3 regions of the Alteromonas fortis genome follow, and region 3 is predicted to be linked to each of the others. Evidence: predicted binding sites of a transcription regulator. Region 3 holds the regulator's gene; each other region holds the start of a gene.

Region 1 (10,818 bases), 280 kb from region 3:
ATTGACGTTAAAGGGACCAATTTGGCGGGTGTCACCAGCCTCTACTTCAACAATAGGAATACGATTGGCAAGCTTGCTCCTAGCTAGCTTGCGCCTTAACACCTCGGCAGTAAATGGGGTAGTGAAAATCGGCGTTTGAAATCGCTCCCAGAGGTAAGGGATAGCGCCCACATGATCCTCATGAGCGTGAGTGATCACAATGCCGGCCAATGAATCTTTCTGCTTCGCTATAAAAGTCGGATCAGGTGCTACTACTCGATGCGTAGCCCCCTTAGGCGGAGCGACGCTGCCTACTGAAGCGTCAGTTTTGTAGTTCGGAACAAGGGGCTCATCGAATGACACCCCACAGTCCACCATCAACCATTGACCACTGTGTCCGTATAAATTTAGATTCATACCAATTTCGCCTGTCCCTCCTAAGGGGACAAACCACAAATCATCAATGTTTGGGTGTAACAAAGCGTATACTGCCTTTTTTAAAAATTAGAAATTAGCTAAGAAAGCGATAGATGCATGCTAAGTCGTGTTACTCGTGCAGTTCTACATTTAACTGATCGATAACCTCAGCCCATGCAGCATCTTCTACGATAGCATCTTTCAAAAATGCGGACTGACTTTCGCTCCAGTACGGTGCCTCGTGCAAGTGCTGGCTTTTGTTTAGTCCTCTATGTGTTTCGAAAAACTCTGCAATTTCTTCGTCTGAACTTCCTAGACCAAGTTGACTAAATAGGCTGTTCATTGTGGGTTGTTCAGTAAACATAACGCCTCCTTTGGGTTATCTGATAACAAGAGACATAGATACAATGAGCGGTCTATGATTAAACTGCCGCTCAATTGTCTCTATCTACTTACTAAATAACTACCCCAGGCTCTTTGCTTAAGATCACCCGTAACTTTTGAACTTACAGTGCCTTGAACAACATGTTATAGGTACTCAGCAAACTCTTGTGGCGAAATGACCTCACCTTCTTCAGCGGGAACAGGACAAACAATAACCATGAGTTCGTCTTGCGTCATACCTGGAACCCATTTGGTTAGAAACTCTTCAGTACTGAGTTCCATTGCTTCACAGTGAGCCCAATCTTCTGTAGCCCACAAAAGCGCAAGTTCAGCGTCTGGCCAAACCGGAACACCATCTTCTTCGTCAGTGGTTAGCATAACGCAACCATGTTCATCTTTAAGGATAAACAATTTCTTATCAGATTTAATCGTGGCCAGGCTAGTTTCTAAGCGTTGAAAAGCGTTTTTTTCTAATAAAGGATGTATTTGAGACATAGTACTCTCTTTTAAATTCTGTCGTTGATGCGCCATATATGATTGGCATTTTCGCAAAACCTCTCGGTTGCATTTAACTTACTGTAGATACGCTGTCTATTATCTCTGCAAGGCCCACGCGTCGTATTTGCTTCATGCTGTGTATGTATAACCTTAATGGTACATTTTCAAGGGTTCTTATCTTAACCACGTTAATATGGGCCGGTATCTGCTTTTCTATATTGGTGGGCAGCACGGCTATTCCGCCTTCGCTAAGTAAGTTATTTAGCGCAAGATTAAGCGAATTAGTCCTTAACTTTGCATCGCGAAGCTGCGGGTAGGCGGTAAGAAGCCAGTCTCTCGCTTTGGTACCCCAGTCAATTGCTACAAAATCAGCAGCATTAACAGCATCGGAAATTTCACCTACACGGTACAATGCTATTTCGTGTTCCATCAAAACCTCGCTATTCACTTCTTCAGACTTAAGCGGCTCAGTAGAAAAAGCGAGATCTGTAACTCTTTCATGTAGTTGACGTGACAGTGAGTCGAGCGTCAAAACTTCTGCCTTTACGGAATAGTCAGGAAATGAGTTGTGAAGGTGGCTAAGCATTGTTGGCAATAAGAGCTCGCTGGCAAGCTGTGTTGCCCCGCAAACCACATACTCAGATGATTGTATTTGCAGCTCTTGTTTGGCTTCGTTAAGCGTGGCACACAATTGCCTAGCATAGGGTAGCAGCTTTTCTCCAGACTGCGTGAGCTGAATACTGTTACGCTGTCTAATAAATAGCGTTGTGTGGAAGTATTCTTCAAGCAACTTTATTCTAGCACTAACGGCAGATTGAGTGAGGTAGAGGTTTTCAGCGGCTTTACCAAAGTGACGAGTTTTAGTCACCTCTATAAAGGTGGTGAGAAAGCGTATATCCATGCTTGATGTACAACCGAATTGAGTTGGTTCTAAACTGACACAGATAATACGGTAAGTAAATACAAATGCACAGAAGCGCACCGCTTTAATCGGTGCGCTTAATTAAAAAATCATCAACTCGCTGAATTAATACTCTTCTTGATGTAAACGTCGTTGTTTTTCACGACGTTGGAGGTCACGCTTCTGCTTTACTTTAACAGTGCTTTGACGTTTGGAATTTGATTTTTTTGCGTGAAGATCTTCCTCTTCTACCGAGTCCCATTCATCACGCTGGTAACGATAGTCTTTACTCATTGACTTCTCTGGGTTATGAACACGTTTCAATTATCATCCTAAGCAGAAAAATAGAAAACGAATTTTAATCATCGTAGCGACAAGAATTTTTGATGGCATTTTTACTGTATTTTCACAGGTGCACTTCGCCAACACATGTTTCACTTTTGTAACAAATTTCCCACCGCAAAAACTTGTCTAAAAAGTCGGATATATTGATAAATTTCATCAGGTTAAAAAAGGTAAACTCTCGTCCTATTGCTTATGAGAGAGCCCATTCGCGACAATATTCTTATTAGATTCCATTACTTTTTGACCCATTAAAAATTTTTTATTGATAAGGAAAAAATCTTTTGTTTTATCTTCGTTTATATTTATTTTAAAAGTGCGCTGAACAAAACAATACGTTGGGTACAACATGAAAAGTTTAGCTATTCGACTATCTGCAAAACCATATATCGACCGTCAAAAGTTTCCCTATGGATTTCGTAAATCAGGTGACTTCAGTATCACTGAAGCCGATCTTCTAACTAACTACGGCAAGACTTTATTAGGCCTCGAAAGCGGTGAACTTTCGCCAGAAAGTGAAGATGAGCAACATTTCGTTTCGTTCATTAATGGAAAAGTTGAAGCAGTAAATAACCTCGAAAAGGCATGGGCAAAATATGTGAGACTGGCAAGAGGGAAAAAACATTTTTATACCCTTCATAGCAGTGCTAGTAATCAATCAGAATACGATGATGATTATTCTGATGAAGAGTTTGATGTAGCCTAACCCTCAAACATACCAGTCAACGTTAAAAAGCTCGCTCAGGCGAGCTTTTTTGTTTTAAGCGATAAATGATCTCAATCAAGGTTAGGCAAGAAGAAAATGAAGAAAGGTTAAGGACTGTCTACACTTAGAGTATTAAAGAGTGACGTTAACTAATAATAACTGTCGCTCTATACAAAGAGCCCTAGCAAAGGAGGCGCAACGATGATCATTAGTTCAAAACAGCTTACTCACTTTTCTATTCATGCCGTTGATGACAAAGTAGGCGGCGTTCGCGATATTCTTTTTGACGATGAAACGTTTACCGTACGTTATCTGGTTGCAGATACAAATACGTGGCTTCCGCTTAGCAGAAAAGTGGTTATTTCTCCCATCGCCGTGACAGAACTAGATAGCAGTGATGACACTGTTCATGTAAATATGACTGTTGAAAAGTTAAAGAACAGCCCATCGATCGATGAACATAAGCCCGTGTCTCGAGAGTATGAGGAGAACCTCTTTAAATATTTCGGCTACGGCTACTACTGGATTGGGCCAGGAGCATGGGGAGAGTTTGCACATCCCAATGAGCTTGTTGAAATACAGCAAGCGGAAGAATCTGAAACACTTAACCCTAAGAAAACAAGTAATCACTTGAGGGCTGTTGGAGAAGTGGGAGGCTATGAGGTTGCCACGACTACCGACAATGTTGGGCACATAAGCAACTTCATAATCGACACGCGAAGTTGGAAAATAATAATGCTGGTGGTCGATACCAATAATTGGCTTCCAGGCGGTAAACACTTGGCGCTATTACCGGGGGATATTGAAAATATTGATTGGGCCGCACACAGTGTCGCGGTCAACCTAAGCCATGATGAATTAGTCAATAGGCCAGAAGTAGATAGTGATAGAATTCCAGAAGAAGATTACATCGCCATGTTGTGCAAACAACTGGATAAATAGTTTCAGATATGAATTTGAAGGAATGTTAAACGATACAATGTCCGCTATGTGGCGGACATTGTTGTTTTAATGATAATTAAGAAAAACCTACTCGCAGAAGAATTCGTCCATCAGCGCAATAAGTCGTTTAACACGCTCATCCGCAAGTCGATAGTAAATTGTTTGGCCTTCCCTTCTGGTAGCTACCATTTTTGATTCTCGCAATAATGCGAGGTGTTGAGAAATCACAGGCTGTGAAACATTGACTACCTCTAGAAGCTCGGTTACCGACTTTTCCTCTTTCAACAATGAACAAAGCACCATGAGACGTGTTTTATTCGCAAATTGTTTAAGGAAGATCTCAGCTTCCACCGCATGTTCCATAATATCATCTGAACCTATTACCATATCCTCAGACATAAGCACTTCCTTTCTTTAACGTTTCTGGCAATAATTTAGCCATTAATTATACTAAAGTATAAGACATTTTGCCGACTTGCCATTATATGCGATGAATTCCGGTAATTGATATTGTTTTATTGAATTTCCATTCATACATTAGATATTGCTTATTTGTTTTGCACAAAATCGTCATAAATTGGGAGTACTATGCTAATAGATATTAAAACTCGGATTGAGAACATCAGCTTCGATATTCGTTGCGTCACTGCACAAAAAGCTTCTGAAGAGTTAGTGCACAATGATGGAACCCTTATCGACGTAAGGGAAAGCGGCGAAGTAGCGAGCCAGCCAGTCCCCTATGCCCTCAACATACCCCGAGGCGTGCTCGAGATGAAAGCATTAGAGAGATTCAAAGATGCCTCAATACCGCTCTACATCCATTGTGCATCTGGCGTTCGTGCAAAGTTAGCTGCCGAGCAACTAATGCAGATGGGATACGAGAAGGTATCAGTGGTAACGTGTCCAGTATCAACCATTAACCAAGCCCTTAAAGAATGACTTGTATAATCTGTCTATGCTATAAGTAGCCCAAAAGACAGGTAAAGGGCGTTGTATGCTTAAATCCACATTAGAACAATGGCGTATGTTTAAAGCCGTTGTTGATGCTGGTGGCTTCAATCAAGCAGCTGCAGAAGTACATAAAAGTCAATCTAGTGTTCATCACGCTGTTCAAAAACTTGAAAACGCCATTGGTGTAGCACTATTTGAAAATATTGGTCGTAAAGTACAGCTTTCTCCACAAGGTGAGCTCATGTACCGTCGAGCTTCGTTTTTGCTCAACGAAGCTCAAAAGCTTGAAGCGGTAGCAAGTAGCTTAAAAGTAGGAACAGAAACAACACTGCGTATAGCTGTAGATATTATTTTCCCTTCTGAATTATTGTATAACGTGCTTGCCAAAGTCTCTGCAGAGTTTCCGCTCTTGCGTATAGAAATAGAGGAAACCGTGCTTAGCGGTGCTAACGCATTATTAAGTAGCGGAAAAGTAGATTTAGGCATTTCTCCCTTTGCCTTTCCGAATGGCTTTAGCGAAGACTTATGCGAAATTGAGTTTGCCGCGGTGGCTCATGCTAAGCACCCTTTACACCAATTAAACAGAACCCTAACCTTAGAAGACCTCAAAACTCATCGTCAGATTGTAGTTCGCGACTCTTCTGCAGAGCGCAAGGCAGATGTGGGTTGGTTAGGTGCAGAGCAACGTTGGACAGTGAGCCACGTGAGAACATCTTTAGATATCATTACTCAGGGATTGGGGTTTGCGTGGCTACCTATAGCAATTATTAAGGAAGAATTAGAAAACGGTACCCTAGTTCCGCTTCCTTTAGATAACAATGCGGCGTTAAGAAAAGCCCTTCTCTATCTTTCTTTTGAAGATGGAGACACCTTAGGCCCGGCGGCGCGGGCATTTATGGGAGAACTGAGATACCAAACAATGAACCTACCTACCTCAGATTTTATGCTTGATTCATGCTCAGTGTAGCTCGCGCATTAGCTAACTACTGTCGGCAAATGCTGAAAGCCTAACACAAATCCAAACAGTGAAATTGTTACACCTATCAAGGCTACTGCCCCGTCGTCAGTAGCCATTCCAACGGCCATAATGAAAACTGCCAAGGCGGGAATAAGACCCATAAAGGGAATAAGCTCTAACGGAACCATTACCAAGCCGCAGCCAACACAATTTAAAGCAATTAAAGAGCGAAACACGGGCTGTTTCATAAAAAAACAACGGGGAACGAGAAAGCGGTCGATACTAGCTGCATAGGGTTTTATTTTTTCGACTATATGGCGTAGTTGATCAGCATCGCAATGTATGTCCATCACTTTTTGAGGTAACCATGGGTGCCTGCTACCGAGTAATATTTGCAATGCAATAAGTAAAATCGTCACACCGGTTAAAGAAGGTACACCAGGAATAGCGCCTATAGGGGTGCAGGCGATAAACGACGGAAGCGCTAGCATTGGGCCAAAGCCCCGCTTTTCCATAACTTCCCAAAAATCTGCAAAATAAAATAAATCTTGACTAGCCCGAGGCTGCATTTTTGTCAGCAGCTCGGTTAAAGTCATTGATCTCTCAGCTGTTTTTGCCCACATTTTCAATTCCTTTGACATAAATTTAGCCGTAGTCCTCTAACTTCAGAGAGCAAATGCGGGCCTACCATAGGCAAATTCTCGGTAAACCTTATCTATTCCTTTCACCAATAATAAAGTTGCTCTACATACAAATTGTGCGAAAAATGTGCCATAGCCAAGCTCACCTACACTTTATAAGGAAATGGGAATACTTTTTGCAGTTATATGTAAATAGGTAACACTCAATGTGTATTTGATAGACCGAGAATCTTCTAGATTAAATCAAAAGAGTAAAATTATAGACGGTCGTTCGTACAGATGAATCACTACAATTAATGTGACTTTATTGAACATTCATTCGGTTTTACCTGAACTAAACAAGTTATTGCTAGGAAAGGAGTAAGTATAGCTAGGTATCTAGTTATTTTTCCTTGCCTTTTATGATACAACTATAACATTGATTTTATTCCATATTTTAAATGGAAAGTAATAGAGAGGGACATCCACGTGCTAACCGTACTTTTAGTTGATGACGATGCCGAGTTTACAGAAGTAGCTTGTACTATTATTGAGTTTTTAGGCCACGACGTCCTAACAGCTGCGACATTAGCTGAAGCCCGCGACTGGCTAGAGAAAGAAACATTCGATCACGTACTGTTAGATTTCATGTTGCCCGATGGTAGCGGCGCTCATCTGTTTAATGAACTTGATGCGCTCCCAAAGCGTCCTCGTGTTACCTTAATCACCGGCCACCCTTCGGTTAAAAGCGTAATCAAAGGCTTGTGTGGCCCTACCGTAGACTACCTTGTCAAGCCAATACAGCGCGAAGAAATCGAGGCTGTGTTAAGTAAAAAGCCAAAAGAAAAAGCACCTAAAGAAGAGACAATTGAAAAACACTTCGATTTGCTTATTGGCGAGTCACCGGTGATGAAGGAGTTATACAAACTCATTTCAAGGGTTAGCAAAACAAGCGCTAACGTCATGCTGTTAGGTGAAAGTGGTGTTGGTAAAGAAGTAGTCGCAGCTGCTATTCACCGAGCCTCAGAAAGTGATGGCCCTTATATCGCCACAAACTGTGGTGCCTTTTCTAAAGAATTGATTGGTAGTGAGTTGTTCGGCCATGAAAAAGGTGCCTTTACCGGTGCTGTGGGCCGTAAAGAGGGTGTTTTCGAGCAGGCAGAAGGAGGCACCCTTTTCTTAGATGAAATCACAGAAATGCCTATCGATATGCAGCCTAACCTTTTGCGTGTGCTCGAAAACAAAGTGGTGCTTCGTGTAGGCGGCACAAAATCTATACCTGTGAACTGTCGCGTAGTATCTGCAACAAACAGAACAATGGAAGAAATTGCGCAAAGCAAAGTGTTGCGTGAAGATATCTATTTTAGATTGGCCGTTTTCCCAATCACTATTCCACCTTTACGTGAACGAAAAGAAGATATTCCGCTTCTAGCGAAAACCTTTATTGCAGAATTCAACAAAGACAACGGCTCTAATTTTAAGTGGGAAGATAATCAGCTTGAAACGCTTCAAGCTTACGACTGGCCTGGTAACGTTCGAGAGTTAAGACACTTTGTTCACCGTGCCGCCATTATGAGTGACCCTGAAAAGAGTGAGATTGAGCTACCTAAAACCATCGAATCTCCTTTTGCGCAAAAGCAGAGTACGACACCTGCCCTTCAAGCCGGAAGAACGATTGAAGATGTGGAAAAAGAGCTTATATACGCCACATTAGAGAAAGTCAGCGGCAATAAAACCACAGCCGCAGAAATGTTAGGGATTAGTACCAAAACGTTGTACAACCGCCTTCACGCCTACGGCGATCTTAGCAAAGATGAGTAATGAGAGGTATTCGATATGACTAGCGAAGAATTCTCACGTTTAAGCGTTTTCGTTCATGATGCTCGCAAGCCTCTAAATAGAATATCTATGCAGGCAGAGTTAGTAAAAATGGCACTAAATGGTGATGTTGCGCCTGAAAAGGCATTAGCGGCGTTAGATAAAATAATAAGCAGTGCAAAAGACTGCAGCGAGACCCTTTCTGAAATGACCTCAGAATTGGGTGAGAATGATGCGGAATAAATAAATGATCTCTAAAGTTCTGTCTTCCATTTACAGCTGGATAATTTTGGTTGTAGTCATCATTGTTGTTATGACAGCAAACTCTTTTTATGTAGTGAGTACGCTTAACGACCTGTCAGCACTTGAAGCGCGATTATTTACAACTAATCGGGTTATTAATGCAGTTAATAGGCTTCATGTAGCTGTACTTCGGGTGGAGTCTGGTCAACGAGGCTACATGCTTACTGACGATGAAGAATATCTAACTGACTACACCGAAACACTTGGCGTTATCGGCGAGTTAATGGACGAAGTAGAAGTAAGCTCTTTTTCGTCTGATATAGAGGAACAATCTGTAAGAATTGAGGAATTGCTTTACCTAACCAAGGCAAAGATCAACGAAGTTATTAAAGTCGTTGAGCTTATAAAGGAAGGAAAACAGAAAGAGGCCATTAAACTAGTTGAGAGTGATAAAGGTATTGACCTTTACAGACGTTTCGAAGAGCTATTTCGTGAAATTGATACTTCTGAACGTGGTATGCAAGGTACACATTTAGCAAATTTGATGAGCTTGCGAAGAGACTCGGTCAATACCTTAATCATCTCATCCGCTACTACCCTGCTGCTCGTTATTGCCGTTTTTCTATTGCTGAAAATTAACTCGCGAGAGCACGAGAAGTATCAGGCTGATCTTGAATCTGTAAATGAGGACTTAGAAAATCGCATAGAAGAGCGGACACAAGAACTTAGCCTTTACTCCGACGAGTTAGCCCGAAGTAACCGAGAGTTAGAAGATTTCGCTTTTGTTGCTTCACACGACTTGCAAGAGCCACTTCGCAAAATTCGGGCGTTCGGTAACCGTCTTGAGTCGGGGTACACCGATGTCATTGATGAGAGAGGCAGAGACTATTTAGCGCGAATGCTAAACGCCGCAGAGCGCATGTCGATGCTCATATCCGATCTTCTCGCTTTTTCTCGTGTTTCAACACGTGGCAAAGATTTCAGTGAAGTAGACTTAGATAACGTTATACAAAGCGTATTAGATGATTTAGAAATCGCCATTGATGAAAAATCAGCACAGATAGACGTAAGCGAAAAGATGCCTATTATTCGAGGTGATAAGACACAACTTGAGCAGTTGTTTTTAAACTTGATCTCTAATGCACTCAAATTTCAAAGTGAAGGCGTAACACCCGTTGTCAAAATCACTTTACAAGAAGCAAGCGAAAAAGATACCCAAGATATCCTCATGTCTGAGGAATACGATTGGATAAAAATTACGGTTACCGACAATGGTATTGGTTTTGACCAGTCGTTCGCAGAGAAAATTTTTGCTCCTTTCCAGCGCCTTCACGGTAGAAGTGAGTATAAAGGTACGGGCATAGGGCTTGCCGTATGTCGAAGAATAGTAGAAAGACATAATGGTCAGATTACTGCCACGAGCGCGCAAGGTCACGGGGCCACGTTTACAATAATAATGCCGGTGGATAGCGAGCCGTTTGGTTCCAACAACAATAATGGAGAGACACACAATGACGCGTAAACAAACCCAGCCAATAAATATATTGATGGCCGATGATGATGAGGATGATCGCTTACTGACCGTCGACGCACTGCAAGAAAGTCGCGTACTAAATAATTTATTTTGTGTTGAAGACGGTGTGGAATTATTAGAGTTTCTCCGTCACGAGGGAAAATACACAGATCCTGAGTCTGCTCCTCGCCCTAGCCTCATCTTACTTGACTTAAACATGCCTAGAAAAGATGGTCGCGAAGCACTCCAGGAACTTAAAAACGACCCAAAACTACGCAGTATTCCCGTTGTTATCTTAACAACATCGAAAGAAGAAGAGGACATGCTACGCGGTTACGACCTTGGTTGCGCTTCTTATATTACCAAACCAGTTAACTTTGAAGGGCTGGTTGAACTGATGCGTGCTTTAGGCCGTTATTGGATCGAGTTCGTAGAGTTACCACACGAGTAAAAGAGGTACTAGATGTCAGAGGTTATTAAAATTCTATTGGTTGAAGATGATGAAGATGATTACTTCTTAACTTCTGACTATCTAGAACAATGTGA
Region 2 (10,818 bases), 630 kb from region 3:
GTAAATAACGTGTACGTGAACAGCATCAACCACAAATATGACGCAAAATCATTTATCAACGGCCTTCCTTCTGAAAAAATTGTTTATGGGCATATTGCGGGTCACTATGACGAAGCTGAGGATCTAAAGGTTGATACACACGGCGCAGATGTCATCGAGCCAGTATGGGATTTATTAGAGCACGCCTACCTTACTCATGGAGTGTTTCCCACTTTGTTAGAACGTGACTTTAATATTCCTCCTTTGCACGAGTTATTGTCAGAAGTAAGGAAGATTAAGCAGATTCAGACAAAGTGCGGAGTTATTAGAGAATCAGTCGTAAATGGAAGTGTCGCATGACGCAATCATTTCAGCGCACCCAAAAATCGTTCGCCGAGGCGATAAAAGATCCACAAACTTATCGAGACACTGACAGCGATAACGCCCGTCGAATGAAAATCTATCAGTCTTTATTTTTTAATAATATAGATAACTTCGTTAGTACAGGCTTCCCAGTTCTAAAATCTATCGTATTAAAATTGTATGGGGAGAAAGGGTGGGAGAGTGTTGTGCGTCAGTTTTTTATTGAGCACGAATGCCGATCGCCTTATTTTGCAGAAATCAGTAAAGAGTTCGTTGAGTACTTATCAACAGCACCGTCTTTTGGGTTGGATTTGCCTGATTTTATCGCAGAACTTGCTCATTATGAATGGTTAGAGCTTGATGTCAGTATAAGAAAAAACGAAGAAGATATTGAGTTCTACACCCAAGATCATACAGTTAATGCTATAAGAGTTTCGCCGTATGCTTCATTAGCTGCCTATCACTTTGAAGTTCATTTAATTGGTGAGGACTATATTCCTGAGCAACCTGCTCAAGAACAACAGTTCTATGTAGTCTATAGAGATCAAGACTATAACGTACAGTTTGCTCATGTTAACCCGGTAACGGCTATTTTAGTCAACACGCTGGAGCAAAGTGAGCAGGGAATGAAAATAGAACAATTATCCAAGTCTTTATGTCAACAACTTCCTCAAATACCCTCGAATGTGCTTGTAAATGGCATGAACCAAACCCTCATGGATATGCTTCAAAAAGGGATATTTCTTCCTGTACGCTAGCTAAAAAAGAGTATTTAACTGCTTTATATTAAACTTTCGCCAGGATCTGTATTGAAAGTGAGCGATCAGTCACATTAGCGCTGTCAATCGAGCTTGCTTTCGATTAACATTTAGCACCATTTTTTTGTTCACAAAAATTGTTTAGGTAGTGCAAATGGCTAACAATTCAGATTTCAAAGAAGTCTATAACAAGTGGTACTTTCTAGCTTCGCTAGTAACTTTAATTGCGTTCCCGTTGATGCATATCATCGCCGGCTGGTTCACCTTCTGGTTATAACGCAGACATTCAAGGCAAAATTGTGACTGCAGAATATATTAAATCAGTAGTGAAAACCGTACCTGACTATCCTAAGCCAGGTATTTTATTTAGAGATGTGACCAGCGTTTTAGAAGATCACAAAGCATTCAGTAGCTGTATCTCTTTACTTGTAGAAAAGTATCAAGGTATGGGCTTTACCAAAATTGCGGGTACTGAAGCGCGCGGATTCCTATTTGGTGCGCCATTGGCCATCGAAATGGGCATTGGTTTCGTTCCAGTAAGAAAACCCAACAAACTTCCTCGTGAAGTAGTAAGTGAGAGCTACGAACTGGAATACGGCATGGATACGTTGGAAATCCATAAAGATGCTATAGAGCCAGGCGATAAAGTCCTTCTTATTGATGATCTACTTGCAACTGGCGGCACTATAGCTGCATCTGCAAAGCTAATTCGTTCTCTAGGTGGCGAAATCAACCACGCAGGGTTCATCATTAATCTTCCCGATTTAGGCGGCGAGCAAAAATTGAATCAGCTTGATATTGAGAGTTATTCAATTTGTGAATTTGAAGGCGAATAATCGCTGTAAAGCATAATTAGCAAAAGGCGAAATACGTAATAATGAGTTATCAGGTACTAGCAAGGAAGTGGAGACCAGGCAAGTTCAGTGAACTTGTAGGTCAGGAACATGTCGTCTCTGCCATTTCAAACGCTTTAGATAACGACCGTTTACACCACGCATACCTTTTTACCGGTACGCGAGGTGTGGGCAAAACCACGATTGCGCGTATTTTTTCAAAAAGCCTTAACTGCGAAGAAGGGCAAGGGGCTAACCCTTGCGGTCAATGTAACACCTGCAAAGAGATAGAGCAGGGCAACTACGTTGATTTATTAGAGATTGACGCAGCATCAAGAACCAAAGTCGAGGATACTCGCGAACTTCTTGATAACGTGCAATACAAGCCTACTCGCGGACGCTATAAAGTGTACCTTATTGATGAGGTACACATGCTTTCAAAACACAGCTTTAATGCGCTGTTGAAAACGTTAGAAGAGCCACCTCCACACGTCAAGTTCTTACTAGCGACCACTGATCCACAGAAGCTTCCCATAACCATTTTATCCCGTTGCTTGCAGTTCAATTTGAAAGCGATGTCTCGGGAGCAGATTGTTGGACAGCTTAAGCATATTTTAGAGCATGAACAGCTGTCATATGAACAACAGGCACTCGCGCTTTTAGCTAGAGCGGCTCAGGGCAGTATGCGTGATGCGCTAAGTTTAACGGACCAAGCGATTGCGCAAGGCGGAAATCAAGTTCTGGCATCGGTGGTAACCGATATGCTTGGGTTGATGGACAAGAACCAGTTGCTTAAAGTAGTACACGCTGTGGTAAACAAAAGCCCGGCTGAGGTGTTGCAGCTGGTGAATGATATCGCAGAGCAAGCACCAGATTATGACAACGTACACAGCGAGTTGGCTAGCCTACTGCACCAAATAGCGTTAACGCAATGGGTGCCAGAAGCATGTAAGTTAGAAACCACGTCTGCCAAAGCGATATTTCAATTAGCCAAAACTATTCCGGCAGAGCAAGTGCAGCTACTCTATCAAATTGCACTTCAAGGCAGAAAAGACTTACCTTTTGCGGCAGATGGCAAAAGCGCTTTTGAAATGACGTTAATGCGTATGATGTCGTTTGCGCCAAATATTCCCATTGAAAATACACCAAATGAGATTGAAAGTGGGAGGAGTGAGCATAGTTTACCTGTAGATCATGCTTCTTCCAGTGGTGGCCCGGGAAACGTCGGTAAGCAGGAGGAAGCGCAGTTAAGCGAAACTTCTGCAACCAAAGTGCAGGAGGAGACGCCTTCACATCTATCGGTTGAATCTACCTCTGCTCAGTCGTCAGAAAATGCGCCCTCTACCCCAGATTCTCTTGCTACATCGAAAATTGATGAAGAGCAGCAAGCACAGCCTCAATCGACGTCTCCATTTGAACCACAGCAAGAGCAGGAACAAGCAGCTGTTGATGAAAGCGCGTTGAGTGAAAATGATACTCAATCGGCGCTGCCTCAAGTAGAGTCGGGCACAACGTCAACTCGATCAACAGCATTGGAGAGTGATTCTGCTCATGGTGAAGAACCCGTAAAGCAAGCACCAGCTTCGCCTATTACTGAAGAAGTACCAGTAGAAAACACCGCGATACAAGCAGAAAGCGTTGCCGCAGAGCCTCATAACGAAGCAGCGCAACATTTCGATGGACCTCCGCTAGATGCATACATGGACGATATGCCGCTTCCGTCAGATGATGATGGCTCCTTTGCTTTTGAAGGCTTTCAAAGCGCTGAGGGTTTTCATAACGCTGAGGGCTCTCATAACGCTGAAGGCTCTTATGATGCTGAAGGCTCTGATAAAAACAGCGAGTTGTTGACGCACGAGAACGAAGCGTCTTCATTAACCGCCGAAGAGCAGCTGACTTCTACGGCTGATATGTTGGCACTTCGTCAAAAGTTAAAGCAAAGAAAAGCACAAGACGCAGAGGCCAAAAGTACCAGCGCAGCAAATGCTAAGAGCGAAAGTGCAAGTGATATTCAAGCGCGCTTTACCAGAAGTAAAACAAAAGCCTCAGATACAGCGCAATCTACAAACGAAATTGCGGACCATGCTGAAAATAGTGCAGGGCAGGCTAGTGCTGATAACGAAATCAAGAGTGGTGAAGTAAATTCCTTAGAATCTGAAACCAACTCTGAGCGTTTAGGAAATAACACTGGGCTTGCTAACAGCGCTACAAATAAAAGCAATGAATACGACGACAATTCTCTGCAACAAGGCGCACCTCAGGGTAACACTCTCGCAGAGTCAGCTGACACTGCGCATGCTGGCGAATCAGTAAAAGCGCAATCTGGTGTAAACGACGTAAATGATTTTGCTCTTGATGAATTTGAAGAGGATATGCCTTTTTCAAATGACGAATCTGAGGTGCAAGCATACTTGGAAGCACCTGTTGAGGATATGCCACCTTGGACTACTGATTACGATAATCAACCACCTCAACCTTTTGAAGGTGCTGACTATGTTGAAGCGCCCTCTGATAGCAGCTCGAATTACGACAGTGCTCCAGAGCAGATGGAAAATGCGGAAGAACGGTCGTTTGCGCGGGATGCACTAAATTTTGATACGCCGCTGAGCAGTACCTACGACGGTCAGTTAAAAGCGTACTTAAATGACGGAAGTAAATTAACTCACGCTAGCCAAATTGACGAATGGAGCAATCTGGTAGAGCAAATGCCGGTTGCTGGTTTACTTAAACAATTGGTGCTGCACGCATCATTTTCTCGAACGGGCAATCAAGTATCCCTTGAAATTGACCACAGTCAGACGCATTTATTAAACGACAGTGCGAAAAAGCAATTGGTTGATGCAATCCATCATGGGTTGGGTGAAAGCGTTGAAGTAAATATCACGTTAGGTGAACCAGCATCTACACCTTTTGCGTTACAACAAGAAATTCATGCCATGCGCCATGCGCATGCACACTCGGTGATTAAAACCGACGATACAATTCAAGCATTGCTATCGACTTTCGATGCGTCAGTGCTAACCGATTCGGTTAAAGCGCGATAGCAGAATTATTAACACCAAAACGAAGCGAGACAAAAATTATGTTTAAAGGTGGAATGGGCAATATCATGAAGCAGGCGCAGCAAATGCAAGAGCGCATGCAAAAAGTACAAGACGACCTAGCTAAGCTAGAAGTAACCGGTGAAGCGGGTGCAGGCATGGTCAAAGTAACAATGACATGCAACCACAACGTACGCAGAGTGGACATTGATGAGTCGTTGATGGACGACGATAAAGATATGGTTGAAGACCTGGTTGCTGCAGCATTTAACGACGCGGTACGTCGAGTTCAGGAAACTAGCAAAGAGAAGATGGGCGATGTAACCGGTGGTATGCCACTACCTCCTGGCTTCAAAATGCCGTTTTAAGCTTTATGCCCCGTATTCATTGGTCTCTCGCTTTGTGAAAAGTTAGGGGAACAAATAGGGGAAAAAGTGTTAAAAAAAAGCTTGGGTTTGGCCCAAGCTTTTTTGTAAGTCTGTAGCTGCTTTTATTCATAAAAGTTTAAAGCCCGAAAAATACTCACGATAAATTCCAATCATTGTTCGTAAGTCCCTCTGCGTTTGTTGTCAGCAGATCTCATTTATAAGACATGGAGCAGGGGGCTATGTACGTGTAGCAAATGTATTTTCCGTCAAGTAACTCTGGCAGGTTACACGTGAACCATCTTATTTTTCCTTGTAAATCAATATTAAGTCATTAACATCTGCCTCGCTGTTAATAGCAGCAGGATAAATATTAATAAAAAATTGGATTTTAAATGAAAAAATTAGGATTAGCGCTTCTAGTCTCATCTTGTTTGGCTGGGTGTGCCAGTACATCTTCGAATCTGAAAGGTGGAATTGACAACTCTCACTTACAAAACTTATTTCCTGTTAGTGATAACAAGAGTGTTTTATTTGCAAAGCTTGAAAAAAAGGGAGATGGCTTTCATTTCGGTGAGTATTCAATTGAAGCTCAGCGCACCACAAACGTTAATGATGCATGGGTTAATGTAAACACTGGCGAGCCTCAGTGGAATTACCAAAGTATTCAGAGGTGTTCTGTAGTCACTGCAACAGGTAATGACACATCGGGTGAGCCATGCACCACTGCTAGTGACATTAGATTCATGGAAAGACAATACGATGCCGTAGCCAACGGGAGTATGGCGCTTGTGACGGTTGGACTGTCAGCTGCCATAGCATCTTATATGCTTGTTGAGTTTCAATATGAAGAGTACGTAGAAGCTTACCAAGACGCGCTTTCAAAAATAGAAGATAAAGAGAAAATCGCGACACTACTTCAAAAGTTCGAAGAGCACAAAGCAAGCTTAAGAAAAGCCGAATATTCTTATAACCAAACTGTTACTAAGCTCAAGAATAAAGCATCAGAAAGTGAAGTTGAAAAATATTCAGTTGATACGCGATTTTCTGATTTAGGGGAGTTTGAACTTTTTGTTAACTCCATTCCTTCTGTTATAAATCAGTTAAACGCGAAAACGGCTGTTGCTGAAGAAAAATTGAAAGAAGCACATTATAAAGAGCAACGTGACTTATTTGCATCCTATGGAAATAGCCCGAGTATCAGTGAGTACAAGGCTTTTATTAAAAAATTTAGATATGCGAAATACACAGATAAGGAGTTGTATCAGATAGCTCAATCTAAAGTGAATGAAGCCGAAAACCGAAAAAGGTTAGCGAAAGAAAAACGAGAAAAAGAGAAAAGGGAGTATTCTTTAGCAGTTTTACGTAATCCCGACAGTGTAGGAGAAAAAGTCTGCCGAGATGGTTCAATGAAGTACATCGGGCAGACTTATAGCGGCTGGGCAGAGTTCGAGCGTCCTGGGCAATTGCAGGCATTCATTGAGGGACATTCTCCAGATATGAATAGAGTAAAACTTAGAATAAGTGGACATGCATTGTCCAATGGAACCTTGAGATATAAGAGCGGGACTAACCCAAGCTTAGGAGGGATATCTGTGCCTTTAGGTACGATAGTTTGGGAATCGGTTAATAACTGGTATCCATGTTCCTAGATCCTAGAATATGAATAAAAGGGAGCTGAGCTAACAGCTCCCTTTTTGTGACTATCCTCATCGATATTAGTGTGTGATTCATAGAGATCGTTTCAATATAATTCGATTCTATGAACAAAGAAATTAAACAGCGGTTAAAGTGGATTGAGCTTTACCAAGAAACGAAAAATGCGGGTCTAGTCTGCCGTAGATGCGGTATATCTCGGCCCACTCTTCGGAAGTGGTTAAATCGATATAATCAACATGGATTAGAGGGCCTACAGGAGGTTTCTAGGCGTCCTCACAGCTCTCCAAACACCAAAATCGACACCCAGATTGAGGAATGGATTCTTGACCTAAGAAAAGAAAGAAAACTTGGTGCTAGAAGAATTCAAAATGAACTTCTTCGCGAGCATAATTTTCAGTTATCGCTTGCCTCAATTCATAAAGTGCTGACCAAAAATGAGGTTAAGCCAATAGTATTTCAGCGGAAGAAAAAAGACTTTATTCGATACCAGAGACCTATTCCTGGCGACCGGATACAGATGGACACATGTAAAATTGCACCAGGGATTTACCAATACACAGCTATTGATGATTGCTCTAGATATCGCGTATTAGACGTGTTTAAGCGCAGAACAGCAGCTAATACCCTTACCTTTATCGATAAGGTCATCGAAGAAATGCCATTTCCAATACAGCGTGTTCAAACTGATCGCGGAACGGAATTTTTTGCTGAAAAAGTACAGCTCAAATTGATGGAACATGGCATCAAATTTCGCCCCAACAAACCTGGCTCACCTCACTTAAATGGCAAAGTTGAGAGGTCACAGAGAACCGACAAAGAAGAGTTTTATTCGACTGTTAATTTGGACTTAGAAGAACTCAAACATGAAACATTGCCTGAGTGGCAGCATTACTACAACTGGCAACGCGCTCACGGTTCATTCAAAGGTAAAGCACCAATGGATATTGTGTGTGAGCGCCTTGAAAAAACACCACTTTGGGAAGATGTTCACGCTAACTACCAAGCTGGAAATGAACGTATTCAGTTGTCGAATTATCAGCGTGATCTTCAACTACGAAAAGTGAAATGATGTCTATGAATCACACAGATAAGTGATGAAACTATTGCTAATGGCGCTACAAGCCAACGACAATGTGACATCGACACAAATCAGCAACGAAGCCTCATTTGGCTTCAAAATGCCGTTTTAAGCAAATATACAGCTTTTAGTCCCTTACGCTAAGCCTGCGTAAACTCGCTGGGCTTTCGGGTTATGTAAGTGGCTTAGCTCTGAAAAAGCTCTGGTTCATTGCCAGAGCTTTTTTGTGTCTAGTCTCCTCAGCGAAACCACCCAAACCACTCTATTTTCATGCCAACTTAATATCTCTTTTTATAAATCGGGCTTGTATATATACATTTATTCTAATGCTCAGGCTTAGCTCATTGAAAACAAACGTTTGGTTATATTTACACTAATATTAATAAATGCGCATGAAAGGTTTAGCTTAACTTATTCTTGGTCTATATTTTATGTTTATTCTCTTTTCAGTTTTACTTTACAGCGCTTTTTAAAGACTGATAACGCTGCTATTTAATTAGTCTAATTCAAATAAGGTTGTTGGATTAACAATAATGCATGACGAAGCAAGCGAACTCACATCATTAGTAAATGAATGCGACAAAGAACCGATTCACCTTCTTGGTAGGATACAAAATCATGGTTTCATGATTGTCGTAGATAGAGAAGGTTCTATTACCCATTTGTCCGAAAACTTAGGCAGCTTTGCCAGTATTCCACAAGATAAGCTTATAGGTCACTCGTTTTGGAAGTTGCTCGACCGTAAGCTGATACATGCGATAAGGGGCGCGCAGAGCCAAGCTATGATTCTCGGTAAAGCAAGCCACCTTCATTCTGTTTCACTACCGCACTGTGAAGATATTTTCGATTTATGTGTTCATCAAAGTGCAGAACATTTAATTCTTGAATTCGAACAAACAGAGAGCTCCGGCAAGTATGAGGGCGTTATCACAGCGTTAATGGCGCAAATGTCGATGTTCTCTGAACTCGAAGACCTTTATGAAGGTTTGGTTGAAAGCGTTAGGACTGCAACGGGGTATGATAGGGTAATGCTTTACCAATTTCTATCAGACGGTTCAGGTGAAGTGATTGCTGAATCGACCTCAAGCGATATGACGCCCTTTTTAGGGTTGCGTTATCCCGCCTCAGATATTCCGCGTCAGGCAAGACAGCTTTATAAGAAGAATCTTATCAGAACTATTTCTGACGTTAACGGTGCAACTTTCCCTATCATTGGTAACAACAGAAGCGATGGAGCTTCTATAGATCTCTCCCTTTCACGCCTTAGGGCGGTTTCTGAAATTCATATTCAATATCTAAAGAATATGAAAGTCGGCGCCTCTATGTCTATATCTCTTATCGTAGAAGGTGAACTGTGGGGGCTGATTGCTTGTCATCACAACACTAAAAAAGTTATCCCTAGCCGCTTAGTTTCGCAATTAGAACTCTTCGCAGAGATGTTTTCACTAGAATTATCGCGAAGGCTGGTAAATGAACGGATAAGGGTAAGCGAGAAAGCAAACGCTACATTTACACGTGTACTTAGCAACCTTTCTTTAGGCAAATCGCTTAATAATGCCATCGTACAACAATTATCCCTGCTCAAGACGCTTATAGATATTGACGGCATCGGCTGTATTTTTAGCAATGAATATACTAAGTCGGGCGCTGCATTTAGCGCACGAAAAATCAAACGTCTTACAGCAATACTTGCTGAACTGCCCGAAGAAGAAATCCATCAATTTGAAAACTTAGCAGACATTCACCACGAGTTAGCGGATGAGAGTGTTGCCGGGGTATTGGCATTAAAGATCTCTCATCAGCCAATGGACTATATTTTTCTTTTTAGAAACTCAGTTGTGCAACAAGTCTCCTGGGCCGGTAACCCTGCAAAACGCGTTGAATTGAAAGGCGGTAAAGAAACGCTTACTCCCCGAGCGAGTTTTGATAAGTGGGTAGAAAATAATGAATCTACCTCTACTCCATGGACAACGCTGGATATTGAGCGTGCTAAATCTATTAGACTCGGTGTAATGGAACTGACCATTCGCCATTTACACGAAAAAGAACTACTGCAACGTGAAGCCAAAAAAAGACTCGAGTTACTTATTGGTGAACTAAACCACCGCGTTCGCAATATCTTAAATTTAGTCAGTGCGATTATCGGACAGACATCACAGTATAAGAAAGATATCGATGAATTTGTGCTCTCCTTATCATCAAGAATATCCGCACTTGCTCTAGGGCATGATCAGCTCACGCATGCCTCATACAACAGTGTAAGATTCAAGGACCTACTTCATAACGAGCTCAAAGCTTACATGATCAAAGAGTCATCTTTTAAAATAGGCGGCCCTGATATAAGGATCTTACCCTATGCAGTAACGCCTATCGTGTTGGTCTTTCATGAAATGATTACCAATGCAGCCAAATATGGAGCCTTAAGCGCGACAAGTAATGACGGCAGAGTGGCGATAACTTGGGAGTTAGACGAGAAAGGCTGCTTTATCAAATGGGAAGAATTAGGGGGGCCTCCCTTACATGGTTTAGGTGAGGAAGGGTTTGGAATGACGGTTATAAAATCAGTTATTCCCCATGAGCTAAAAGGCAAGGCGTCAGTGAGTACCAAAATTACCGGGCTAAATGCAGAGTTTCTCATTCCTCGTAAATATATAGAGCTGGATACTAGCCAAAAAAGTACTCAACATGTAACTCATGGCGATAAGCATCAATCCATCAGCACTGCTAATTCCGAAAAAATCC
Region 3 (10,818 bases):
GTTGAAGAAGTCGCTACACCCGAAGCGTTCGAACAAAACCCCAGCTTGGTTTATCGCTTCTATAACGCGCGGCGAGCACAGCTTCAACAAGATGATGTTTTGCCCAACGCAGCACACATGGCGCTTGCTAAACTCGAGAAAGCCTTCGGTCATAAGCTAACGTTGGTGACGCAAAATGTAGATGACTTACATGAGCGTGGGGGAAGTGAGTCGGTTTATCATATGCATGGTAAACTACTGTCGGCCCGCTGTGCTATTAGCCAGCAATCTTTTGATTGGTGTGAAAGCTTTGATCACACCACTAAGTGCCCCTGCTGTAACAGAGTCACCCTGCGACCGGATATCGTATGGTTTGGCGAAATGCCTATGTATATGGAAGAAATATACGATGCGCTCTCACAGGCCGATGTATTTATAGCTATTGGTACATCGGGTAATGTGTATCCCGCTGCTGGCTTTGTTCAGATTGCTAAAGAAAATGGGGCACACACAATAGAAGCGAATTTAGAACCAGGTGTATCCAATGCCTTGTTTGACGAATCACTCACCGGTCCTGCCTCGCGTATAGTTCCGCAATGGGTTGATGAAATAATTTCAAAATATGCGCTGTAGGAGGCGCAAAACATGCAGTATATGAACGAATTTCTTACCATTGCACTGGTACATCTTGTGGCTGTTGCTAGCCCGGGACCTGACTTTGCGGTGGTTGTTCGAAACAGCGTTGCCTATGGTAGACGTATAGCCATGTACACTAGTGTCGGTATTGGACTAGCAATCTTATTGCATGTTGCTTATTCGCTAGTAGGGCTAAGCGTGGTAATTGCTACTACGCCTTGGCTTTTTACCACTTTTAGCTACGCTGCTGCTGCTTATTTACTTTATCTTGCTTTCGGAGCGCTTAGAAGCGGCCCCGTAAAGCAGAAGCAGGATATAGATGCAGAAAAGAAGACATCACAAATCTCGGCGAAACGTGCCGTTTGGATGGGTTTTCTGACAAACGGACTTAATCCTAAAGCGACGTTGTTTTTCCTTTCACTTTTTACTGCCATCATCAGTATTGATACGCCATTTAGCGTAAAGCTTGGTTACGGTATCTACTTAGCATTTGCCACGGGGTTATGGTTTTGTTTTCTTTCCTTCCTTTTAAGTACCAGTAAAGTCGCCGAACTTATTGGCAAAAAAGGCTATTGGTTGGATAGGGCTATGGGCGTGCTTTTAGTCGGGTTAGCAGCTAAGTTGGTGTTGGGTTAACTTTTGTTTATTACACAAGCAGGCATTTATTTTTGTGAATTGGTATAATCGCGCCGATTTTTCTAAAAATATAAGAGAGTTGTGTGAAAGACGTAAACCCAGACCGCCTGAACAATACGTTGTCTAAACAGTATCAATTCGATACTAAAGGTCTTTTGCGCCGCGCTGCCGGTTTAACAAAAGCTAATTTTTCATCATTGTTTCAAGGTAGCCTTGTTTTATTCTTGACCTTTGTGATGCTTGGGGTAATTGCCCAACAGTACATTACCATCAATGACGACGGTAGCTATGTATTCGAGCACCAGTCTATTATCCAGATTGTGGCAATCTGCATTGTGGCGCCGTTACTTACGGGCTTATACATGATGGGCGTTTTTATAGCGCGAGGCGTAAAAACATCGGTTTTTACGGTATTTCAGTTTTTCCCCCTTATATTTCTGGTTGCGTTAACCCAGTTAGTTAGCAGTATTCTTGTGCAGTTAGGCATGATGTTGGTTATCTTACCAGGCGTGTATTTTTATCTAGCGTCGTCTTTTTCTCTTATGTTAGTGGCCGACAGAAAACTAACCCCAATAAGCGCAATTATTCTTTCATGCAGAGTATTCAACGCGTACTGGGCTCAAATTGCCAGTATCTTCGGTGTGCTCTTCTTACTGTTTGTTTCGGTACCACTGACGTTCGGGGTTTCCCTTATTTGGGTGTTACCTTTTTATTTTAGTATGATGGGATTGCTCTATCAGGAACTGATTGGCGAGCAAGGAGTGAGCACGGAAGCATCTGTAAATGATGTGAATGAGTCGAGCTTCGATGCATAAACGAGAAACCTTTAAAATTGTCCTTATAACGCTAGGCGTTTTGGCGGTCATTGTCATTAACGCCATTATTTTTACTAAGGACGAGCCAGATATTTTAGACATACCGCAAACGGTAGAAGCGAAAAAACCGGTGCCTGACTTCTCAGTTTATAGTGACGTAAAAGAAAAAAAAGAGGCTTTTTTTAATTATCTACGGCCCGAGGTAGAGAAGCAAAATGCCTACTTACTTACCTTAAGACATTATGTACAAACCTTGTATAGGAAGGCGTTAGTCAACGAATCGCTTTCAGAAGATGACATGGCTAGGCTTGAATGGCTTGAAGAAGAGTATCGGGTAAAGTCTACACAGCCCTTAAAAACCAAACTATTGGCCTTACTGCAGAAAATTGATGTTTTACCTGAAGAGCTGGTACTTGTTCAGGCTGCGAATGAATCTGCATGGGGAACAAGCCGGTTTGCAAGAAAGGGCTACAACTTTTTCGGTTTGTGGTGTTTTTCAAAAGGGTGCGGTTTCGTCCCAAATCGCCGAAATGCCGGCGCCTCACACGAAGTGGCTAAGTTTGATAGCCTGTCTCGCGCTACGTACACCTATATGCGTAACCTCAACAGACACGATGCCTATGCTGATTTACGAGAGATACGCAGCCGACTGAGAGCTAATCAATTACCCATTACTGGTGTTGCATTGGCTGAAGGGCTAATGAATTATTCCGAGCGAGGAGCCGCTTATGTTGAAGAGCTTCAAACAATGATCCTATTTAACGAGGAGTTTTTATCCGAATGATACGCGCTGCATTATTTCTTGCTTCATCTCTGTTTGTCGGTTTTGCTAGTACATCCGTAACGGCTGAAACGATAGATGTAGAGTACAGCCGTTTCTACAGCCATGTTAAAAAGCTAGATAACGAAGATACCCAAGCGCTTCAGTTTGCGTTTGGTTTTGTCCGAGTAGGTGAAGGGCGTTTATGCGAGGTTAACGGTGCATCTATCGTTACCGATAAAAAAACAATGCCATTAGAAGTTACAGATGAAGGACGTTTTACCGTACCCACTGAAAAAGCACTGAAATTGGCTAATGCACTGGTACGTATTGATTTAAACGAACGTGCGAACGTTTGTGATATGTCGGTGCAGCTTGAAACCAAGCCAGAATACCTTAAACAGTATTACAAAAAAGAAGAACTCAGTTTCTTGTATGAACAGTATGAAGCCTTTTTCAATGAAATGGGGAGCTTTTTGTCTTTTATGATGCCGTCGGTGAAGGGCTTAATGATTCAGTTCGAAGATAAAAATTTAGATTTCGTCACGCCGCAGGGTGTACAAATTAACAATGGTGTTTTGCATTTAGAGCAAGAGTGGATAAATGAGGCGAAAGGCTTAACGCTGCCTCAAGCGCCGCTGCGTGTAACAGCTATGGCGTCTAGTTAATCTACCTTTTGGACAATTAGGTATCAGGTTAGCAACTGATACCTAATTTGCTCAGCAACCCGCGCGATGGTTTCTTCGCCCTTTGCGCACAGTTCTTCCGCCCTATGAAACTCCATAATACCCACATCAGTAAGCTGAGGTTCGATAAGTATATCTGGCGGATCGCCGGCTAAACGTGAACGGGTAACGCGGGCTTGAAGTATCTCAAGTGAGCTACTCATTACGCTCATAATTCCTGGTGGGTTTCGCTTATTCACCTTTGCAGGAACTTCGGTAAATTCTTCTTCGACTTTTTCAATAACATCGGTCGCGATACTTTCTTCAGTCTTCACATCATCAGAAGCATTAACCTGAAGCTGCTCTTCATTTTCCTCTGATGCTTTGTCATCTTTACTGTCTGGCGAAAACCATTGACGCAATACGTTTTGGCTTTTAGTAAAAAAGTCTTCGGTTTTACGTTGGTTTTCTTCGTGATCTTGCCTTAACTTTTCTAATCGAAGCGGGCGAAAATCGGCGTTAAGATTAACTGCAATTACAAAGTCTGCGCCTAACTGTCGACACAGGTTAACCGGTACAGGGTTAACAACTGCGCCATCTACTAACCAGCGATCACCATGTGCCACGGGCGTAAAAAGTGCCGGAATAGCGCAAGATGCTTGAATGGTGTCGCCAATAGGACCTGAATTAAATACCACTTCACGTCCTGTATATAGGTCAGTCGCCACTGTTGCAAAGGGCTTAAGCATTTCTTCATACGAGGAAACACAAAACTCGCTAGCAAGCTTGTCAAAAACTTTTTGTCCGCTAGCAATGCCGCCTCGCCTGAGCCCTACACCCATAAGCGCGAGCACCTGCCAGTCGCTAAGCGAACAGGCCCATTCTTTTAAACCTTCTAACTTGCCACTTGCGTAGGCAGCGCCAACATAAGCACCGATCGAGCAACCAGCTACAACGTCAATTTTAACGCCAAGCTTTTCCAACGCTTCAATTATACCAATGTGAGTCCAGCCCCTTGCGGCACCGGCACCTAACGCAAGTCCAATTTTCATTTACTTTGGTTCCATAATATTTACTACCTCGATAGCGTTATCTTCATCGTTAAGATCTGCACTATTTTCTGTAGTAAAAGAAGGTTCATCAAATCCGATATCACCATCTGCAACGGGGCCGTCTTGGGTGGCAATAGACTTAAAGTCATAAAGGTTACTGTCTACAAGGTGTGAAGGGGCCACGTTTTGAAGCGCGCGGAACATTGATTCAATACGACCTGGGAAACGGCGGTTCCAGTCTTGAAGCATTGCTTTGATATTCTGACGCTGTAGATTTTCCTGTGAACCACAAAGGTTACACGGAATTATTGGGAACTCAGCGGCTTGTGAATATTTCAAAATGTCCTTTTCGCTACAGTAAGCTAGTGGACGAATAACAATATGTTCGCCGTTATCACTAACCAGTTTTGGTGGCATAGATTTTAGCTTACCACCATGAAACATATTTAAGAAGAAAGTTTCTAGCATGTCGTCACGATGGTGACCTAATGCAATTTTAGTCGCGCCTAACTCTTTCGCTGTACGGTACAAAATACCACGACGCAAACGAGAACAAAGCGAACAGGTCGTTTTCCCTTCAGGAATTTTGTCTTTAACAATAGAGTAGGTGTCTTCTTCTACAATCTTGTAGTCAACGCCAATGCTGTCTAAGTACTCGGGTAAGATATGTTCGGGAAAACCAGGTTGCTTTTGGTCAAGATTTACCGCAATAATATCAAAATGAATAGGCGCAATCTTCCTTAAAAACAATAGAATATCAAGCATGGTATAGCTGTCTTTACCGCCAGATAAACACACCATGACCTTGTCGTTGTTTTCAATCATACCGAAATCGCCAATGGCCTTACCCACGTTGCGACGAAGTCGTTTTTGAAGTTTGTTGAAGTTGTACTTTTGCTTACTTTGCGCGGCGTTTAACGTCGGCGCGTCAGCACTGCTTGTGCCTAAACTCATAATTAACTAGCTTGGTTTGTGATAAAGGCGCCATTATACATTAAAGCGCCTTTTCGAGACTATGGCTGTGTGGTTAAATTTATCCAGAAACGTTAAGTACTGATTAAAGCGTATGTGGCTAAGCCCCAGATTTTAACCGCTAAATGCGCAGTTTTTTATGAAAAACGCCCATCGCCGACTCGCCATTTATCGCCACCAAGTGTCTTGATATGCAAGCGCAATTAAGTCGTTAACTACACGGTTATCGGTGATTCAAATCCATCAGGCTTAATTGCTAATACGTCACAATTCAGTTCATCGATAACGTGTTCGGCAGTATTGCCAATAAGCGCTGCTGAAATACCCACCCGTCCCACTGTGCCTATTACAACTAACTCTGCATCGAGTGTTTTTGCTACTTGTGGGATAACTTTTTCAGGTAAGCCTTCTTTCACCACACATTTATTATCTGGTATACCGTATTTGAGTGCGTGACTACGCATTTCCTTCATATGATGGTTTTTTACCGCATCGTGATACGTGTCTGGGTCAAACTCCGGCACTTCGATGGCAATGTTGAGTGGTGTTGAAGGGTAGCTGTTGACTAAATTAACGTTACCTTTCAGCAAAGACGCATAGTCATTCGCGATTAATGTAAGCTTGTCGTTTAGTGCAGCGTGTTCATCATCTTCGCTCCCTACGTTCACTGCAGCAATGATTTCACCGCCTTCTGGCCAATCATGTTCTTTCACGAGTAGAACAGGGCGAGGGCATTTGCGCATTAAGTGCCAGTCCGTAGGTGTAAAGATCACTGAGGCAAGGTCGTCATGTTTTTTAGTAGCTTTTACTACTAAGTCGATTTGGTTATTAAGGGCGTAATAAATAATCGACTCATAAGCACGGTTGTTCCACTCAACCACAATATCGGTCTCTGAAAAGCCTTGTTCTTTTAGCTGGGCAGATAGCCATTTGGCGTGTTCTTTTGTAACGGCATCGCGCATTGATTCACGTTCGTCGGGGCTAAGCATGGTTGTCATATCGTAAGACAAATCATATACCACCATCATAGCGGTAACCGTGGCGCCGGTTTTTGATGCAAGTTCATAGGCACGGCTTAGGGCAGGCTGGTTGTCGCGTTCCGCGTCCACCACGGCAAGAATTCGTTTACACTCAATCATAACGTCTCCTCAACTACAAAGCTTTGTATGGCTGTCGACATCGATATTTTTTCAAAACAGTTTATAAAAACCATTTACATTAACTATAAACGACATTTAAAAAAACGTGAGTTGTTTTGGATCAAGGCGTAAATAATTCGTTGATAAACAAAAAAGGCTACACTGAATTTTACGGGAGCTTTCATGCTCAATGGATGGATATTGTGTAACTCACTAAGGGAATACAGTGAAATTTTAAAGATTAAAACTAAAAAGCGCGCATGTAGCGCGCTTAAGATAAAAGAAGAATAAATTAACCGTTACAAACTACGCTAGGGCCATTTAACGCCTCTAGCTTGGTATTTAACCGGTCAAAATCCAAAATAGAGATCAATTTACCGTCTACCTTGATAATGTTTTCCTTCTGAAAACGACTTAATAGACGGCTAATGGTTTCTATCGTTAAGCCTAAATAGTTGCCGATTTCGTTTCGGGTCATAGTTAGGTGAAACTCTCTGTGCGAAAAGCCACGCTCTTCAAAACGCTGGGAAAGGTGTGATATAAAATACAGCAAACGCTCTTCAGCAGTACGCTTGTTTAAAAGCATGATCATGTCGTGATCTTGTTTTATCTCAGCGCTCATAAAGCTCATGATCTGATGGCGTAGTTTGGGAAATTGAACCGACATTTCATCAAGTGTGTCATAAGGCAGTTCACACACCATGGCGGTTTCTAGCGCAGAAGTGTAACTTTGATGCTTACTTTCACGCAGGGCATCAAAACCAATAATATCACCCGGGAAGTGGAAGCCGGTGATTTGCTCTTCACCTTCTTGATTAGTTACAAATGATTTAAAAGAACCTGTTCTTACCGCAAAAAGGGAACGAAATTTATCGCCAGTTTGAATGAGCGTATCGCCTTTATGAAGCGGCTTTTTGCGCTCGATTATATCGTCAAGAGATTCAATTTCTGTTTTGTTTAGTGCAACGGGTAAACACAGGTGACTAAAGCTACAGTTTTGACAGTGAATAGAAAATTGGCTTCCTTTGCTCATAATGCTTGCTCTTATAAAGACCCCACGACAATAATACACCTATTTTTAAACGATTGCGCCATGAATAAGATAGGCTGCATATATGGCCATTATTACTGCGATGAGTTGTCTAACGTGACTGTTTTGAAAACTACTAACAATATACTGACTGCCTGCACTTGCTGCGAGTAGCGTTGGCAAAGTACCTAAACCGAAGAAAAACATCACGGCGGCGCCTTGTACTGCATTGCCCGCAGCCAAAGACCAAGTAAGTGTTGAATACACTAATCCACAAGGTAACCAGCCCCAGATAAACCCATAAGGGATAGCGCTAAAAGGGGTTTTGAACGGTAAAAAACGCTTAGATAATGGCTGCAGTTTAGAAAACAATCCTTTTCCAGCGTTTTCCAATACCGTTAAACCCGTCCACCATTTACCTAAATAACAGGCTAGCAACAACAGCATAAGGCCGCTAAGCAAAGATAGGGCATAGTTGGCAAGGGGCACGTAGTCGGCGGCTATTTTTCCAAGCGCCCCAGTTAGCGCGCCAGCGATGGTGTAGCTTGCTATACGTCCTATATTGTAGGCTAGGGTATAGGGTAATGCTGAAGCACCTTTTGGTGACACCATTCTTAGCGCTGCCACTATACCCCCGCACATGCCCACGCAGTGAACACCGCCAGCTAAGCCGATAAGAAAGGCTGAGAAATAATTAATCCCCTCCATGCGACTCTTGGCTTTTATCTACTTTACTATCCTGAAATTGCTTGCGTTGCTCAGCGAGCTTTTTTTCCTCAGGCGGAAGGTCATCATCAAACAAAATACTGTAACCCTGACGGTCTAAATCTTCAAACTGATTGGTTTTAACCGCCCAGAAGAATATCACAATTGCCACAGCTACTATGATGATCGCGATTGGTATTAAAACGTAAATTATGCTCATACTATTTGCCCAGAAGTCGCGTAGAGTTTGTCACTACTATGATACTGCTTAATGACATTCCAACAACCGCCATCCACGGTGAAAGCAGGCCTGTTACGGCGAAGGGTAAGATCAGCACATTGTAACCTAACGACCAACCAATATTTTGTCTTATTTTTTGTTTCACTTGGTGCGAGGTTTTAATTAACTCCGGCACAGAAAGTAGCTGGTCGCCTAGCAATATCACGTCGGCAGCAGTCTTCGCAACATCTGTCGCATTACCTACTGCTATCGCTACATCGGCACTAGCAAGCACTGGCGCGTCATTAATACCATCGCCCATCATCATTACCTTGGAGCCCGATTGCTGCATAGCTTGAACCGTTTCGTATTTCTGTTCTGGGGTAAGGCCCCCTTTAGCGGTGGAAATTGGTAAAGGTTTCGTTAGGGAGTCGACGTTTTGCTGTGTATCGCCGCTTAATACAGCTAGGGTATGACTTTTTGCCAATATATCGAGGGTTTCTTGGGTATCGTCACGCAGTGAGTCACGAACTTCAAAAGCCGCCATAATACGGCCTTTGACGGTAAGAAACACATTAGCCGAGGGGTAACCCTCGATAAATGATTGCTGTGATTCGTGAACACTGAATGCTGCTGAGCCCATGCAAAATAGTGTGTCATTAATTTCACCGCTAATTCCACCACCTGGCGTGACTGTAAAATTGGACACTTTGTGTATGGTGTTGCCGTTTGACGTTTTATCACCGCTAACGGCCTTATTATCGCTAAAGGCTTTATCCCCGCTAAAGGCTTTAGCAATAGGGTGCTCAGAGCGAGATTCAAGTGCGCGTGCAATGGAAAACGCGCTGTCGCTGTCTACGCCGTCAGCATACCAGGCGTTTGATATAGTGAACTTACCTTGTGTAAGCGTACCGGTTTTGTCGAGCGCGATAGTGTCAATGCCAGTTATTTGCTCAAGAGCATCGGCTCGCTTTAGCAAAATGCCTTGTCTGTTTAATTTCGCCATAGCGCAAGTGAGCGCTGATGGTGTGGCTAACCCTAAGGCGCAAGGGCAGGTTGCTACTAGCACCGAAATGGTGATCCAAAATGCATCAACACTGCCGTTATAGGCCCAAAAGGTGTAGGTTAACGCTGAAATCAGCAGTACCGCAGTCACAAAATATCGAGAAAAATTATCGGCTATTTGCGCGGCCTTGGGTTTGCTGGCCATCGCACTTGCTTGAAGCCTCACAATTTGATTTACCAGCGCATTTTTAAGTGTTTGCGTAACAGTAATGGTAAGGCTGCCGTCCTGACATACGGTACCACCATATACAACGCTGTTGTTTGTCTTGCGCACAGGGTTAAATTCACCCGTTAGCATAGACTCATCAACCGCAGCGTTACCTTCTGTTACCAGCCCATCAATGGGAATTGTCTCACCGGGCTTAACTAGCACTACATCGTTCACTTTTAGTTGCTTTGCTAAGCATTCAGTAACGCTGCCATCTGGCATTAATTTAGTCGCTGACACAGGAACATACTGCATCATATTGGCAGAAATCTGCGCCGCTCTGTGTCGACTGCGATGTTCTAAGAATCGGCTAAGCAACAGCAGAAAAATGAACATACAAATGGATTCGAAATACACTTCGCCTTGTTCTAGCATGGTAGAGCGAATACCGGCAATATAGGTACCAAATATGGCAAGCGTAACAGGTACATCCATATTAACTGTTCGTGCGCTTAGCGCTTTAGCTGCACCGACATAGAAGGTGCTACCAGAATACAGTACAACCGGGGTGGTGAGTGTAAGGGCAACCCAGTAAAAATACTGTCGTGTTTCTAATTCGATGGCGCCAAACCAATCAAAATACAGCCCCGTCATTAGCATCATCACCTGCATGGTCATGATACCTGCTAGCCCTAACTTCTTAAGAAAGGTCTTTTGTTCGCGTTTATAGCTGGCTTCGTGCTCATCAGGGTGAAATGGAGAGCCAATATAGCCGATACGTTTCAGCGTAGAGAGAATTTGGCTAAGCTTAATTTGAAACGGTGACCAAGTAACTAAAGCCCGACGCTCTTGAACATTTACAGCTACTTGCTTAATGCCTTCAACTTTCGATAATTGCTTTTCAATAAGCCAGCCACAGGCAGCACATGTAATACCCTCAAGTGTCAGCTGAATTTGCTTATCTTGCCCTTCTTCAAACACAAACTCTTCCTGAAG

Evidence for each region. The regulator FNR, encoded in region 3, switches genes on or off when oxygen is low (the NO sensors DNR and NnrR bind a similar motif). The targets are predictions, from matches to a motif close to TTGATCTAGATCAA.
Region 1: a site for FNR is predicted at 3,293-3,306, ahead of PCAR9_RS11550 (PRC-barrel domain-containing protein). Genes of this name have one in related genera too.
Region 2: a site for FNR is predicted at 1,336-1,349, ahead of apt (adenine phosphoribosyltransferase). Genes of this name have one in related genera too.

What each region holds. Positions count from the first base shown of each region.
Region 1 covers NZ_LR812090.1:2,660,225-2,671,042, forward strand. Annotated here, with positions in the region: gene PCAR9_RS11520 (ribonuclease J) at 1-459, opposite strand, end outside; gene PCAR9_RS11525 (DUF2789 domain-containing protein) at 527-760, opposite strand; gene PCAR9_RS11530 (DUF2750 domain-containing protein) at 925-1,275, opposite strand; gene PCAR9_RS11535 (LysR family transcriptional regulator) at 1,349-2,179, opposite strand; gene PCAR9_RS11540 (hypothetical protein) at 2,306-2,503, opposite strand; gene PCAR9_RS11545 (MaoP family protein) at 2,871-3,227, shown strand; gene PCAR9_RS11550 (PRC-barrel domain-containing protein) at 3,429-4,169, shown strand; gene PCAR9_RS11555 (ArsR/SmtB family transcription factor) at 4,257-4,568, opposite strand; gene PCAR9_RS11560 (rhodanese-like domain-containing protein) at 4,758-5,108, shown strand; gene PCAR9_RS11565 (LysR family transcriptional regulator) at 5,164-6,087, shown strand; gene PCAR9_RS11570 (exopolysaccharide biosynthesis protein) at 6,096-6,701, opposite strand; gene PCAR9_RS11575 (sigma-54-dependent transcriptional regulator) at 7,188-8,519, shown strand; gene PCAR9_RS11580 (hypothetical protein) at 8,535-8,759, shown strand; gene PCAR9_RS11585 (sensor histidine kinase) at 8,764-10,281, shown strand; gene PCAR9_RS11590 (response regulator) at 10,271-10,723, shown strand; gene PCAR9_RS11595 (response regulator) at 10,736-10,818, shown strand, end outside.
Region 2 covers NZ_LR812090.1:3,009,231-3,020,048, reverse strand. Annotated here, with positions in the region: gene PCAR9_RS13025 (HvfB family MNIO-type RiPP peptide maturase) at 1-339, shown strand, start outside; gene PCAR9_RS13020 (HvfC family RiPP maturation protein) at 336-1,100, shown strand; gene apt (adenine phosphoribosyltransferase) at 1,400-1,936, shown strand; gene dnaX (DNA polymerase III subunit gamma/tau) at 1,978-4,977, shown strand; gene PCAR9_RS13005 (YbaB/EbfC family nucleoid-associated protein) at 5,016-5,342, shown strand; gene PCAR9_RS13000 (hypothetical protein) at 5,735-6,991, shown strand; gene PCAR9_RS12995 (IS481 family transposase) at 7,102-8,067, shown strand; gene PCAR9_RS12990 (HWE histidine kinase domain-containing protein) at 8,610-10,818, shown strand, end outside.
Region 3 covers NZ_LR812090.1:2,376,772-2,387,589, reverse strand. Annotated here, with positions in the region: gene cobB (Sir2 family NAD+-dependent deacetylase) at 1-612, shown strand, start outside; gene PCAR9_RS10250 (LysE family translocator) at 625-1,251, shown strand; gene PCAR9_RS10245 (YciC family protein) at 1,335-2,066, shown strand; gene PCAR9_RS10240 (glucosaminidase domain-containing protein) at 2,059-2,850, shown strand; gene PCAR9_RS10235 (DUF2987 domain-containing protein) at 2,847-3,494, shown strand; gene PCAR9_RS10230 (patatin-like phospholipase family protein) at 3,518-4,543, opposite strand; gene ttcA (tRNA 2-thiocytidine(32) synthetase TtcA) at 4,544-5,497, opposite strand; gene uspE (universal stress protein UspE) at 5,731-6,654, opposite strand; gene fnr (fumarate/nitrate reduction transcriptional regulator Fnr) at 6,947-7,687, opposite strand; gene PCAR9_RS10210 (sulfite exporter TauE/SafE family protein) at 7,733-8,392, opposite strand; gene ccoS (cbb3-type cytochrome oxidase assembly protein CcoS) at 8,379-8,609, opposite strand; gene PCAR9_RS10200 (heavy metal translocating P-type ATPase) at 8,611-10,818, opposite strand, start outside.